DNA from 2 places in the Shewanella woodyi ATCC 51908 genome. Region 1 is predicted to be linked to the other one. Evidence: predicted binding sites of a transcription regulator. Region 1 holds the regulator's gene; the other holds the start of a gene.
The links. Region 1 encodes NrdR, which represses ribonucleotide reductase genes. Its sites were predicted from a motif close to AAACACNANATNTNGTGTTT; they were not measured.
Positions count from the first base shown of each region.

Region 2: a site for NrdR is predicted at 4,184-4,203, ahead of nrdD (anaerobic ribonucleoside-triphosphate reductase). Genes of this name have one in related genera too.

Region 1 is NC_010506.1:1,733,708-1,741,207, forward strand. It holds gene ettA (energy-dependent translational throttle protein EttA) at 502-2,166, opposite strand; gene glyA (serine hydroxymethyltransferase) at 2,523-3,779, shown strand; gene nrdR (transcriptional regulator NrdR) at 3,929-4,378, shown strand; gene ribD (bifunctional diaminohydroxyphosphoribosylaminopyrimidine deaminase/5-amino-6-(5-phosphoribosylamino)uracil reductase RibD) at 4,402-5,541, shown strand; gene SWOO_RS07050 (riboflavin synthase) at 5,545-6,207, shown strand; gene ribBA (bifunctional 3,4-dihydroxy-2-butanone-4-phosphate synthase/GTP cyclohydrolase II) at 6,279-7,382, shown strand; gene ribH (6,7-dimethyl-8-ribityllumazine synthase) at 7,492-7,500, shown strand, end outside.
Region 2 is NC_010506.1:3,732,244-3,739,743, forward strand. It holds gene ribA (GTP cyclohydrolase II) at 1-515, opposite strand, end outside; gene SWOO_RS15705 (YibL family ribosome-associated protein) at 809-1,165, opposite strand; gene nrdG (anaerobic ribonucleoside-triphosphate reductase-activating protein) at 1,354-1,824, opposite strand; gene nrdD (anaerobic ribonucleoside-triphosphate reductase) at 2,035-4,152, opposite strand; gene SWOO_RS15725 (hypothetical protein) at 4,433-5,191, opposite strand; gene SWOO_RS15730 (response regulator) at 5,255-5,623, opposite strand; gene rssA (patatin-like phospholipase RssA) at 5,800-6,735, opposite strand; gene SWOO_RS15740 (DEAD/DEAH box helicase) at 6,896-7,500, shown strand, end outside.

The DNA.
Region 1 (7,500 bases):
CTCCGTGGTGAATAGCTTTGGCTTGGTCTTTAACTATTTTTGAGCAGAGTATAACTAGCTCACTTTTGTCCAGAAACGATTTAGAGAAGACTAGTAAACTTCAATCGAAGAGATAAACAATCAGGTGTGAAGGCGGCTGTGACCTTAGGTTTCAAGGTGAGGTTTCACATAGTGAAACTCTGCGAACGAGAGATAGGGATATCGAACTGGCCGTTTAACAGGGAAGTTATTGGAAACCGCAGAGCGGCCAAGGATGGACTCTTATGACATCAAGAGCCAGCGTCCCACAGAAGTATTTACACGTAAGGCATGCTGCAAGCAATGGATAACAATGAAGTTATGGTTCCCAACAAGCTGATCAAATACATACCCAGCCCAATGAACCCAATAAAATAGATATTTAAGTAACTTGTTATCCGACAAGTAATCCCCCTTTGGGTAAAAACAAAAAGCCACCCTATAAAGAGTGGCTAGTCATTATTCTGAGCTACTCGTTACTCGCTAGCTCATACGCTTGTACTTAAGACGATGTGGCTCAACCACATCAGTACCATAGGTCTCTTTTAACCAAGTTGAGTATTCGGTGTAGTTGCCTTCGTAGAAGTTCACTTTACCCTCATCGCGGTAGTCAAGAATGTGGGTGGCGATTCTATCGAGGAACCAACGATCGTGAGAGATAACCATGGCACAACCTGGGAACTCAAGTAGAGCCTCTTCCAGTGCACGTAGAGTTTCAACGTCCAAGTCGTTGGTTGGCTCATCGAGTAGCAACACGTTACCGCCAGCTTGCAGCAGTTTTGCTAAATGAACTCGGTTACGCTCACCGCCCGATAGGGTGCCGATGATCTTCTGCTGATCGCCACCGCGGAAGTTAAAACGTCCCACGTAGGCACGAGATGGGATCTCAGTGTTGTTGATGCGCATAATATCCTGCCCACCTGAGATCTCCTGCCATACCGTGTTCTTATCGTTCATCGAATCACGGAACTGCTCAACCGAGGCAATCTGTACAGATTCACCGAGTTCAACTGTGCCGCTATCTGGCTGCTCTGCACCTGAGATCATCTTGAACAGGGTTGATTTACCCGCACCGTTGGCACCGATAATACCGACGATAGCCCCTTTAGGGACAGTAAAGCTTAAGTCATCGATAAGTACGCGATCGCCATAGGATTTAGTCAGGTTATTAATCTCGATAACCTTGTCACCTAAACGTGGTCCAGGTGGAATGAACAGCTCATTGGTTTCGTTACGCTTTTGGTAATCATTTGTATTGAGCTCTTCAAAGCGAGCCATACGCGCTTTACCTTTAGACTGACGTCCTTTTGAGCCTTGACGTACCCACTCAAGCTCCTTGGCAATAGTCTTTTGACGAGCGCTTTCTGTGGCTGATTCCTGTTGCAGACGAGCATCTTTCTGCTCAAGCCAAGAGGAGTAGTTACCCTCCCATGGAATACCTTCACCACGGTCGAGTTCTAAGATCCAACCCGCGGCGTTGTCGAGGAAGTATCTATCGTGGGTAATTGCCACAACGGTGCCAGTGTAGTCTTGTAAAAAGCGTTCTAGCCAAGCAACAGACTCAGCGTCCAAGTGGTTGGTAGGCTCATCGAGAAGCAGCATGTCAGGCTTTTCGAGTAGCAGACGACAGATGGCCACACGGCGGCGCTCACCACCAGATAATACGGCTATTTTTTCATCCCAATCAGGAAGACGCAGGGCATTAGCGGCGCGCTCTAGGATGTTGTCTAGGTTATGGGCATCTTGTGACTGAATGATCGCTTCAAGTTGTCCCTGCTCTTTGGCAAGGGCATCAAAGTCAGCGTCAGGTTCTGCGTAAAGTGCATAAACTTCATCGAGACGAGTTAGGGCATTTTTAGCTACCGATACTGCTTCTTCAATCGCTTCACGAACGGTTTGGTTCTCATCAAGCTTAGGCTCTTGAGGCAGGTAACCTATCTTAAGGTCCTGCATTGGACGCGCTTCACCCTCAATTTCGGTATCGATACCGGCCATGATGCGAAGTAGGGTGGACTTACCTGAGCCGTTCAGACCCAAAACACCAATTTTTGCGCCTGGGAAAAAGCTTAATGAGATATCTTTAAGGATCTGCTTTTTAGGCGGGACTATCTTACCCACTCTAAGCATGCTGTATACAAACTGAGCCATGATTTTCATCTTCTATGACAAAACAATGGCATGATTCTACTTGATTAAATGGGGAAGCTAAACAGAGTTCTCTTAGATATTTGATAGGAAGTGAGAGGTCTCGCTATTTACCATGAGAGGGGGAGTGATTTTACTGAGAAAAGTGTTTTCTATAATCGCTATCAAACTAACGGTTTAAGGGATTTTTCTAGATAAAACAGCTTTAAATATCAGCGACAGTCTGGATTTGATGACCATGTGAGTCATGTTCATCATTAACTGTAGCTAATTTCATCTTTCAAATACTGTGATTGTGATCAAATGCGCTGTAGAATACCGCGCAACCCTACTATAAGTATTTACAGCTGGAGTAAGCAATGCTGAAAAAAGATATGAATATCGCGGACTTTGATCCACAACTGTTTCAAGCGATTCAAGATGAGACTCGTCGTCAAGAAGAGCACATCGAACTTATCGCTTCAGAAAATTACACCAGTCCACGTGTTCTGGAAGCTCAAGGTTCTCAGCTGACTAACAAGTACGCCGAAGGCTACCCTGGTAAGCGTTACTACGGCGGTTGTGAGCATGTTGATATTGCTGAAGAGTTAGCGATTTCTCGTGCTAAAGAGCTGTTTGGTGCTACCTATGCTAACGTTCAACCACACTCTGGTTCACAAGCAAACGCAGCTGTATTTATGGCGCTGCTTGAAGGCGGTGATACAGTACTAGGCATGAGCCTAGCTCATGGTGGTCACCTGACTCACGGCTCACACGTTAGCTTCTCTGGTAAGCTTTATAACTCTGTTCAATATGGTATTGACGAAACAACAGGTAAGATCGATTACGCTGAAGTTGAGCGTCTTGCTGTTGAGCATAAGCCAAAGATGATTATCGCAGGTTTCAGTGCTTACTCAGGTATCATTGATTGGGGCAAGTTCCGTGAGATTGCAGACAAAGTAGGTGCTTACCTGTTTGTTGATATGGCTCACGTAGCGGGTCTAATCGCAGCGGGTATCTATCCAAATCCGCTTCCACATGCCCATGTTGTGACAACCACAACTCATAAGACACTTGCAGGCCCTCGTGGTGGTCTAATTCTTTCTGCAATTGATGATGAAGCTATCTACAAGAAGCTGAACTCTGCCGTTTTCCCTGGTGGCCAAGGTGGTCCTTTAATGCATGTTATCGCTGCTAAAGCGGTTGCATTTAAAGAGGCGTTAGAGCCTGAGTTCACCGCTTACCAAGAGCAGGTTGTAGTTAATGCGCAGGCGATGGCTAAAACCTTTATCGAACGTGGCTATGATGTTGTGTCGGGCGGTACAGATAACCATCTGTTCTTGCTTGATTTAATCAGCAAAGATATCACAGGTAAAGATGCTGATGCAGCGCTAGGTCTTGCTAACATTACTGTTAACAAAAACTCAGTACCAAACGATCCGCGCTCACCATTTGTGACCTCAGGTCTGCGTATCGGTTCTCCAGCAATCACTCGCCGTGGCTTTAAAGAAGCGCAAGCGGTTGAACTGACTAATTGGATGTGTGATGTGCTAGATGACATTACTAACGAAGGAACAATTGAGCGTGTTAAGAACCAGGTTCTTGAATTGTGCGCTAAGTTCCCTGTTTACGGTTAACCTTAAGGGTTAAATCAGGTAAACTTCGGTGGCCGCTTTTATAGCGGCCATTTTTGTATCTGACGATTGTGATTGAGTCTTGGCTGACTTACCTTTAGAGTTTAGACTCTAACCGATCGTTTTTATTCTATTTTTCCGCTGGAGGCTCAATGCATTGTCCATTTTGCAGCGCAACTGATACTAAGGTGATCGATTCCCGTTTGGTGGCCGATGGTCATCAAGTCAGACGTCGTCGCGAGTGTGCTGAGTGTCATGAAAGATTTACTACCTTTGAAGGCGCTGAACTCGTTATGCCTCGGGTGGTAAAACAAGATGGTAGTCGTCAGCCTTTCGATGAAGAGAAGTTACGTGGCGGCATGCTTAGGGCTGTCGAGAAGCGTCCGGTTTCGATGGATCAAATCGAACAAGCTTTGACTAAAATTAAGTCAACGCTGCGTGGAACCGGAGAGCGAGAGATCAAGTCAGAGATGATAGGTAACTTGATGATGGAGCAGTTGGTGAATCTCGATAAGGTTGCCTATATCCGTTTTGCCTCTGTCTATCGTGCTTTTGAAGATGTTTCAGAGTTTGGCGATGCGATCGCTAAACTACAGAAATAGCAGGCTCAATTGAAGGTTACTCCATGAACTGGTCTGTAGAAGATATTGAGATGATGAGCCGCGCCATCAAACTGGCGCGCCAAGGTTTATATACCACGCAGCCAAACCCGTGTGTGGGTTGTGTGGTCACCAAAGATGGACAGATCCTCGGCGAAGGTTTCCATATCAAAGCGGGTGGCCCCCATGCTGAAGTGCATGCTCTGGCAATGGCAAATAGTGATTCCAATTTAGGGGCCAAAGGCGCAACAGCCTATGTTACCCTTGAGCCATGCAGCCATTATGGTCGTACACCACCCTGTGCTGAAGCCCTTATTCACAATAAGCTTGCTCGCGTTGTCGTTGCAGTTGAAGATCCCAATCCTCAGGTCTGTGGACGTGGTATTGCCATGCTCAGGGATGCTGGTATTCAAGTTGATGTTGGTTTACTTCAAGATGAAGCCTATAAGATCAATCCCGGCTTTATGAAGCGTATGGAGACTGGTCTACCTTGGGTGACGGTTAAACTGGCTTCGAGCTTAGATGGCAAAACGGCATTAGCCAATGGCGCTTCAAAATGGATCACAGGTCCAGAGGCTCGCCGTGATGTACAAAGACTTCGTGCCCGTCACTGCGCCTTGGTGACAGGTGTTGAGACCATCTTGGCTGATAATCCATCACTTAATGTTCGCCATAGCGAGTTGGGTTCATTAGCCGATAGGCATAGCGAAAGCGATCTACATCAACCACTTCGCGTCGTATTAGATAGCCGTGCTCGGGTGACATCAGACTTAGCCCTATTTGCGATTGAGTCGCCCATTCTTCTGGTCTCTTGTGATGATTATCCAGCTATAGAGCAGCAAAGCTGGCCGTCACATGTTAAGCAGGTAAAGTTGAACTGTGATGAGTCTGGGCGTGTGGATCTCAATGAGCTGTTTAAATATTTAGGAAAGCAGTGTAACTCAGTGCTTATTGAAGCGGGGGCAACTTTGGCAGGGAGTGTTATTGCCAAGGGCCATGGTGATGAGTTGGTGCTTTATCAGGCGCTGAAAATGTTAGGTTCAAGTGGACGTAATCTAATCACACTTCCTGAGTATACAGCCATGTCACAGATACCGGCTATCAAGCTTGTCGATGAACGTAAAGTCGGGGCTGATACCCGCTTAACTTTAGATATAAGGTCATAATTCATGTTTACCGGGATCATTGAATCAGTAGGTACACTGCGCAAAATTGAACGTCGTGGTGATGATATTCGCCTTACCGTAGCCAGTGGAAAGTTAGACTTAGGTGATGTTCGCCTCGGTGACAGTATTGCCACTAATGGCGTGTGTCTGACCGTTGTTGAGTGCATGAGTGATGGCTATGTGGCCGACATCTCAGCTGAAACGGTGAGTTTAACTGGTTTTGCTCACTATCAAGTTGGACGAAAGGTTAACCTTGAGAAAGCGGTAACGCCAACGACTCGTCTTGGTGGACATATGGTCAGCGGTCATGTCGATGGTATCGCATCGGTTGATGACAGACAGCTTCGCGGTAAAGCGATTGAGTTCTGGTTAACCGCGCCAGCCGAGTTAGCTAGGTATATCGCTCATAAAGGCTCTATCACTATCGATGGGGTCAGTTTGACCGTCAATGAAGTACAAGATAACCGCTTTAGATTGACCATAGTGCCCCATACTGCTGGTGAAACCACCTTAGTGGATATGAAGGCCGGTGATACGGTAAACCTTGAGGTTGATCTTATTGCCCGTCATCTGGAGCGTTTAATGAGTTATGCCGGCGATAAAGCACAAACACCTGAGTCGAACGTGACCATGGATCTGCTCGCTCGTTCAGGTTTTTTACGCTAGAAGATGGCGGTAAACTTAATACCGATTTACTTTAGTAAAATTACATTAGAATTAAACATTAAGGCCTTACAATGTCGTTACACAGTATAGAAGAGATCATCGAAGATATTCGCCTCGGTAAAATGGTTATCTTGATGGACGATGAAGATAGAGAGAATGAAGGCGATCTGATCATGGCGGCAGATATGGTTACCGCTGAAGCGATTAACTTTATGGCCAAGTTTGGTCGTGGTTTAATTTGTCAGACCTTAACTCAGGCGCGCTGTCAGCAGTTAAACCTGCCCTTGATGGTGAGTGACAATAATGCGCAGTTCTCTACCAATTTCACGGTTTCTATTGAAGCCGCAGAGGGGGTAACCACTGGTATTTCGGCGCAAGATCGCGCTGTGACAGTACTTGCGGCAGTAGGTAAAGATGCCAAGCCAAGTGATATTGTTCAGCCAGGTCACATCTTTCCATTAATGGCGAAAGAGGGCGGGGTACTTATCCGCGCAGGTCACACTGAAGCGGGTTGTGATTTAGCCCGTCTTGCTGGTTTTGAAGCCTCGTCGGTTATCGTTGAGATCCTCAATGATGATGGCACAATGGCTCGTCGTCCTGATCTGGAGATCTTCGCTAAAGAGCATGGTCTTAAGATGGGCACGATTGCAGACCTTATTGAGTATCGTAATACCAAAGAGACCAATGTGGTTCGTGAAGCTCAATGTAAGTTGCCAACCCGTTTTGGTGAGTTCGATATGTTGACCTTCAGAGACACTATCGATAACCAACTTCACTATGTATTGATTAAAGGCGAAGTGAAAGAGGATGGCTTAGTTCGAGTACATCTGCAAAACACCTTTAATGATCTACTTCACTCTGAGCGTGATCAAGAGCGCAGCTGGCCACTTGAGAAGGCGATGAAACGTATTGCTGATGAAGGTGGTGTACTAGTACTTCTTGGTCACCAAGAGCACAGCAGTGATATTCTAGCCAAAGTGAAAGCCTTTGAACTTGAAGATAAAGGTCAAGCGGTTGCGGCGGCTAAGTGGAAAGGAACCTCTAGCCAAGTGGGTGTGGGTTCTCAAATTTTAGCGAGTGTGGGCGTGACTAAGATGCGTCTGTTGAGCTCACCGAAGCGCTACCACTCTCTTTCAGGTTTCGGTTTAGAAGTGACAGAGTACATTTCTGAATAGAATTATATAAATTTATAAATAATTGCATGGGGAACCAGCGGCAGGCTGTGCTATCATACTGCCTCTTCCGTGCCCGTGCCGGTAAAATTAGCTAATTTAGGTAAGATAAATGAACGTA
Region 2 (7,500 bases), 2.0 Mb from region 1:
TGCAGAGGAATACGCTGGACCACTTCTATACCTAGCTCCTGCATCGCCTTCACTTTTCGTGGATTATTGGTCATTAAGCTTACCTGCTTAATACCGATCTTCTCCATCATAGGTAAGATCATATCGTATTTACGCATATCAGCTGCAAAACCCAGTTTCTCATTGGCTTCGACTGTGTTTGCCCCTTGGTCTTGTAGCTCATAGGCGCGGATCTTATTCAACAAGCCTATGCCACGCCCCTCTTGACGAAGATAGAGGATAAAACCTTGTCCCGCTTCAGCAATGTTCTGCATCGCGGTTTGTAACTGAAATCCACAGTCACAACGTAAACTAAACAGCGCATCACCGGTTAAGCACTCAGAATGGATTCGACCTAACGTTGGTGTTTCAGCATCAAGCACACCAAATGTGAGTGCCACATGCTCTTTACCTGTCTCTGTATCTTCAAAACCATGCATATCAAACACACCCCAAGGGGTGGGTAACGTTGAAGAAGCGACATACTTAATGGACATGAAATAACCTTAACGACTCTCTTCCCTGAGACGACTATAATCAAGAAAACAACGAGATGAATGCTAAATAATTAACCTGAGGGTCAAAAGAGTACATTGCTTATCTCTAAATAATGGGCAGAATCTTATCTTTTTTTACCCTTAAGTGAAATACCTTAGCGATTTAATCGACTATTACTTCATCTTAAGGATAGTTGACCCTAATGCTCAGCGTACAAAAGGATACGCTGAGAAGCAGTAAAAAAATTTGATGTCGCTCACTAATCATTAATCACTGGTGAGCTTATCAGCATTTAAAACTCTTTAGGTGCAAAACCTGTCACTACCTTGATCCCCATTTCACGACCCAGTGCCGTCATAGGATGAACCACAACAAGCCCTCTTACAGACTTCTTTAACTTACCCATATCAGCCTGTTCAGCTTTTGTCAGCGGACGGTTGAACTTCATGCTCACCACCGAACCACCTTGCTTACTGAGCTCACGAGTCTGCTGCGCCTTCACACTGGCAATACGCTTAGTCACAGCATTGATCTCTTGTCTAAATTGCAACATGACGCCTTTATCGCCACGCTTTTCTGCAGCGGCTAATTTACGACGAAACTGCTCTAGCTTATCGCTAAGACCATGAAGCTCTTCTTTTAAATTCATTTTCTTGCCTTAAAAATTCTATAAAATGCAAAAACAGCTAAAAAGCTGTTTTATAATATTCGATTGGATCTAATGGCGGCATTATAACAGCATCCGAGCAGATACAGTTACCGCTTTTCTGATAGAATTTATCGACAACTCATTGGTGAAATATCGGTAGATTCAAAGTCCGCTTCTAAGCAGTTCAATTAGATATTCCCTAAGTAATGAATAACTTGGTTACTACTTCCCCTAAACTCTAGGCTTGGATCAGCGAGAGCTTGCTCAAACTTACCATCCACCAGCACATCCACATAGGCGATAACTTCTTTTTGTGCTTCGCTCAGCTCATCGAGACGATAACCAGACCAAAGCCAGATATCTTTCTCTGGGCACTGGGTTTTAACCCGCTTAACTAAGGCCAAGATAGCGGTGAGATTCCCAGGAAAAAGTGGATCGCCACCAGATAGAGATAAGCCTCTTCGCTTAATGCGTGTATCTTTCAAATGACGTAACACCTGATCCTGCATCTGCTCATCAAAAGCATGTCCATGACACGGATTCCAAGTCGATTGATTATAACAGCCACGGCACTGATGTTCGCAACCTGAGACAAACAAGGTAGCTCGCGTTCCGGGACCGTTAACCACATCGACGGGAAAATATTGATGATAATTCATAGCAAGTTCTTAAGTGTTAATGAGTTCATAAAAACATAACCTCCGAGTAAGCTAAGTCGCAAAATGGCGTTTCACTTATCTGGAGGCTATTTTTTCAAGATAGCAGCATGCTAAATATTGGCTCTATACGTACTTTGGCACAAAATAGTCAGTTCTCTTTCATGCTTTGCCACGTAGCGGCCTAAATAGAGATGCGCAGCAGATCTATTATTAGAGGTGCTTCACTCTGCGCTTAACCTCTTCCTGTTTACCAAAGTTAAACGGACGCGCATCAGGGCTGCCAAGATAACCACAAACACGGCGAGTCACAGAGACTCGGCTTGGCTCATGGTTACCACATTTAGGACAGGTGAAACCCTTACTGGTACAGGAAAACTCACCAGTAAAGCCACAATCGTAACACTCATCAATTGGAGTATTGGTACCATAGTAGGGGACGCGGCTGTAACTGTAATCCCACACATCTTCCAAAGCTTCGATATTATGCTGCATATTGGGGTACTCCCCGTAACAGATAAAACCACCACTGGTTAATTCAGGATAAGGCTGCTCAAAATCCAATTTGTCATAAGGGTTAACCGCTTTTTCAACATCAAGATGGAAGCTGTTAGTGTAGTAGCCCTTCTGCGTCACGCCGTCGACCACACCATAAACTTGCGTGTCTAACTTGCAAAAACGACTGCAGAGGTTCTCACTTGGCGTGCTGTATAAGCTAAAGGCGTAACCAGTCTCTTCGGTCCACTGAACCGTTGCAGCCTTCATATACTTGATGATCTCAATCGCCTTCTCACGAAGAGTTTCACAATCATATAGGTGCTTATCGGAACCAAACAACGCATTGATGGTTTCATGTAAGCCGATATACCCTAATGAGATAGAAGCGCGTCCATTTTTGAAGATAGATGAGATCTCATCATCAGCACGTAAACGCACCCCACACGCCCCTTCCATATAAAGAATAGGCGCGACTCTGGCTTTCACACCTTCTAATCGCTCAATGCGGGTATCCAATGCTTTGCGAGCAATGGCTAAACGCTGATCTAAAATACGGTAAAACTCAGCTTCATCTCCTTGAGATTCCAGCGCCACGCGAGGTAAATTAAGGCTAACAACACCTAAGTTATTACGTCCCTCATGAAGCAGCTCACCGTTCTCTTCGTAGGTGCCAAGGAAGCTTCGGCAACCCATAGGAGTTTTGAACGATCCCGTCACCTTTTCAACTTGCTCATAGTTAAGAATATCTGGATACATGCGCATGGTTGCGCATTTTAACGCCAGTTTTTTAATGTCGTAGTTACAATCGCCACTCTTGTGGTTAATGCCATCACGAATAGCAAAAACTAACTTTGGAAAGACTGCGGTTTTACGGTTCTTACCTAGACCAGCAATCCTCACTTTCATCATGGAGGATTGAATAAGTCTTGATTCCCAAGAGGTGCCTAAACCAAAACCGAAGGTAACAAATGGAGTTTGACCGTTCGCGGTATGTAGGGTATTGACTTCATACTCAAGGGATTGGAATGCATCGTGACACTCCTTCTCGGTTTGCGCTGTAGCAAATGCTTTAGCGTCAGTGATCCCCCAAGTCAGTGCGACTTGGTAATGCTTGTCAAAACTTTTGGCCACAAATGGGGCTAACACTTCGTCGATACGGTTAATCGTTGTACCGCCGTATATATGGCTGGCAACTTGCGCGATGATCTGCGCCGTTACAGCCGTTGCCGTCGAGATAGATTTTGGCGTTTCAATCTCGGCATTGCCCATCTTAAACCCTTGAGTCAACATGCCCGCCAAGTCTATCAACATACAGTTGAACATAGGGAAGAATGGCGCATAGTCAAGATCGTGATAATGGATCTCACCAGACTCATGAGCAGCCACAACATCTTTTGGTAAGATGTGTCGTGTAGCGTAATGCTTAGCAACAATACCCGCGAGTAGATCCCGTTGAGTCGGGATAACTTTTGCATCTTTATTGGCATTCTCGTTAAGCAGCGCAGCGTTACTCTGTTCGACTAAACCACGAATTTCACGGTTGAGGCGACTGCTGGTTTCGCGATGTAGATCTCTATCGTGACGATATTCGATATACACACGTGCAAGCGACTTATATGGCCCCTCCATAAGTTGGTTTTCAACGACATCTTGTAGGTCATGAATATCAACTTCTGCCATATTAGCGACCGTATCAGCAACCTTAGTCGCCACTTGAGTAGCATAACCATTATCATCAATACCTGCCGAGATTGCCGCTGCAGCAACTGCATCTCTAATCCTTGTTTCGTCAAAAGGCGTGCGGTAACCATCCCGCTTAATAACCACTGGCATTGTATATAATCTCCTCAAGTGACGCTGATTTTGACACCACATATAGTGTCATTCTAGATTACCAGCACAATATGTTGCGTATTAAGCTACAAACTATCGTTGAGAACATTGATCCTGATCATATTATTTGGGATGTGAGAAAAGAACAAAAAATAAGTGCCATTGAGGCCTCTTATCTCATATTTCTCTCTTGACCATCACAGTAAAGCGGGCTAGATGTGGGATAAAAGTGGTAAAAATTGTGGATAAAAATTACATAATGAATGCAGAATCACTAAGCTCAATATTTACCTAAGGCTAAATAGCTACTTAGTTGACCTGAGGCCTGTTGACTGTCTCCCATAGAGGAGGCCAGCTGCATCACAGATCGAAGTCCCTGCCACTGCTGTCGCTCTTCACCACTCATCTGAACATCACTTTTAAGATACACATTCAGTTGTGATGACACTCTTGAGGCTTGCTGACTTAACTCTTTACTCTGTATGTTGTCCATCTTGTTTAACACTCCCTCTGCGTCATCTAGGAGCTTAATTAGCACATTGGACATGGTATTCTCATCTGAGGCATTTTTTTCTAGCTCACCTCGCTTTGACTCAATAAACGTTTTCATATCCTCCACACTACCTTGGGGCCTAGGTAACTCTATTCCCCCTTCAGATAAACGATTAAGTTGAGTATCAGACAAAATACCATCTTGATGCAGTCGTTGAACCAGTTTAGGCAGATCCGAAATAGAGAATTGACCGTCAGCAAAAAAATCTTTCGCCATACTCTCAATCTTCTGAGCACGCATAGCTCTGGGAGAGAGTGAAACAGACTCATCTTTAACCTGCTCTTTACTTGCTGCTTTAGGAGGCTGATTCGACTGGCTTAAGGTGACTTTATCGCTATGTTGACCCGCCTCAGCTTGATGACTATTAATGCCATATTTATCGGCAAGGCTTGTGTTTGTCAGTTGGCCTGCAGTGCTTGGAGCATTAGCGATTGGATTCATTGTCAAATTTTCGGCATAAAGGAAGATATGAACCTCTACATGCATTTATCACGCCGAAATAGGTAGAAACCCTGTACAACCGCTCTATTTTTAATCGAAGGTGTTCGGCTATCTTAAATTAAGCAGCTGTAATACGGTAGGCAGTAGCTCATCTTGCTTTATGGGTTTAGAGAACCAACCAGTAGCACCTGCACCTTTGGCTTCCTCCTTGAACTTGGTATTTTTAGCGGTAGAGACTATCAAGATAGGAATGCCGATATAGGCTCTTAGTGCGCGTAATTTATCAGTCAGCTCAATCCCATTAAGATGAGGCATATAATAGTCAGTAATCACCATATCATAATCCACTAGCTGAGCAGCTCGATAAGCGAGTGCCCCATCTTCAGCCAGCTCTATCTGAAACTTATCACTGGTAAGTATCTTCTTAAACATATTACGCATGGCAAGTTGATCGTCGACCACTAATATTTTTTTCATCTGTCTGCGTGCTCCATGGCAAATTAAGAGAAGCGTTCAAACATCCATAAAGCGTTTATAGAAATATAGACCATAAACAGATAAAAATTTCGCTAAACAACATGTTAATGCAAAAACGCATGAAGAGAGACTTCATGCGTTCGTAAAAAAGACAGTTGGATACACGAGATTAAAAATTAGTAACTTTCTAACCTTGCTTCAATCTGATGCCTTGCAAGCTTAACGGCTAACTCTCCTGCCGCGATCGCTTCTTCAGCTCGATGGAACTCCATCGTGCCGATGTCGGCAACATCAGGGATCAAGCAGATATCAGGTGGGTCACCCATCAACCTTGCACGTTTATGACGCTGCTCCAGTATGTCCATAGACTGAGACATCACTGCCAACATTCCAGGGTTTGAGCCTTTACCTAAGGTGAATTTATCCGTCAAATTGGTGACATAATCCCTGCCCCGCGCCAGCAGATCCATAAAACCAGTATCTTGATGTTCCTGCGCTTGTACACTCTCCTCGACCGACGGTTTACTGCAAGCCATATCCACAGGTAGCACCTGCATTCGGCCACGCTTTTGACCATTCAGATCAACCGCTATCACCACATCGACATCCATAGCGCGGCTTACAGAAACAGGCACAGGATTGACCACAGCACCGTCAACCAACCAGCGTTCGCCTAACTTCACCGGCGGCAGTATGCCAGGCATGGAACAAGAAGCGCGAATAGCATGACGCAGATCCCCCTCTTTAAACCAGATCTCCTGCCCTGAATAGAGATCGGTTGCCACCGCAATAAGGGGGCGATGCAGCTGCTCAATCTGAAGATCGCCTATCCGACTCTGAATCACATCAAAGACTTTTTCACCGCCAATCAAGCCTCCCTTACGCCAGCTTAGATCCATCAAGCCCAACACATCCCAGCTAGAGAAGCTACGTACCCATGTTTCCAGCTCATCAAGCTGATCGTTCGCATAAGCCGCTCCAACCAAGGCACCAATCGAGCAACCTGAGACCTTATCAGGTTTAATCCCCATCTCGGCCAATCCGTTAAGCACACCAATATGTGCCCACCCTTTAGCAGCGCCACTGCCTAATGCAATCCCAATCTTAGCCATAATCGACCCATCACTTTTATTAATGATTCCTTATATCCCGACAAACCAATATTCGCAATAACAAAAATGTGGGATAGCAAGATCAATCAACGCTTCTCTATGGCTCAACAAGATAAACTTAGGTTATAATGCTCGGTCGAACTAATCTTGGAGCACACCTTTGCAATTTACCGAATTTTCCCTGGACGCACGCCTGTTACAAAGTCTCAGTCATATGGGTATCACTACACCTACAGAGATCCAGGAGATGGCAATCCCTGTCGGTCTGTCAGGAAAAGACCTGATGGCGTCATCAAAAACAGGTTCAGGTAAAACCTTAGCGTTTTTACTGCCGGCAATGCAGAGGATCATTTCAACTAAGGCGCTCAGTAAACGTGACCCAAGAGTCCTCATTTTGCTGCCGACCCGAGAGCTTGCCAATCAGGTCTATAGCCAACTTCGTCTGTTGGTGGCTAACACACAATATAAGGCGCTTAAAATTCTTGGTGGTGAGAATTTCAATGACCAAGCTAAAGCGTTAGCCCGAGATCCACACTTTGTGGTTGCAACACCAGGTCGCCTTGCCGATCACTTAGCGCAGCATCACTTTCACTTAAACGGCTTGGAGCTGCTTATCCTTGATGAAGCAGACCGTATGCTGGACTTAGGTTTTGCCGACCAACTTAAAGCGATCAACGCCGCAGCGGATCATAAACGTCGTCAGACATTGATGTTCTCAGCGACCCTGAATCACAATGAGATTAATGAGATTGCTTCGGAGTTGCT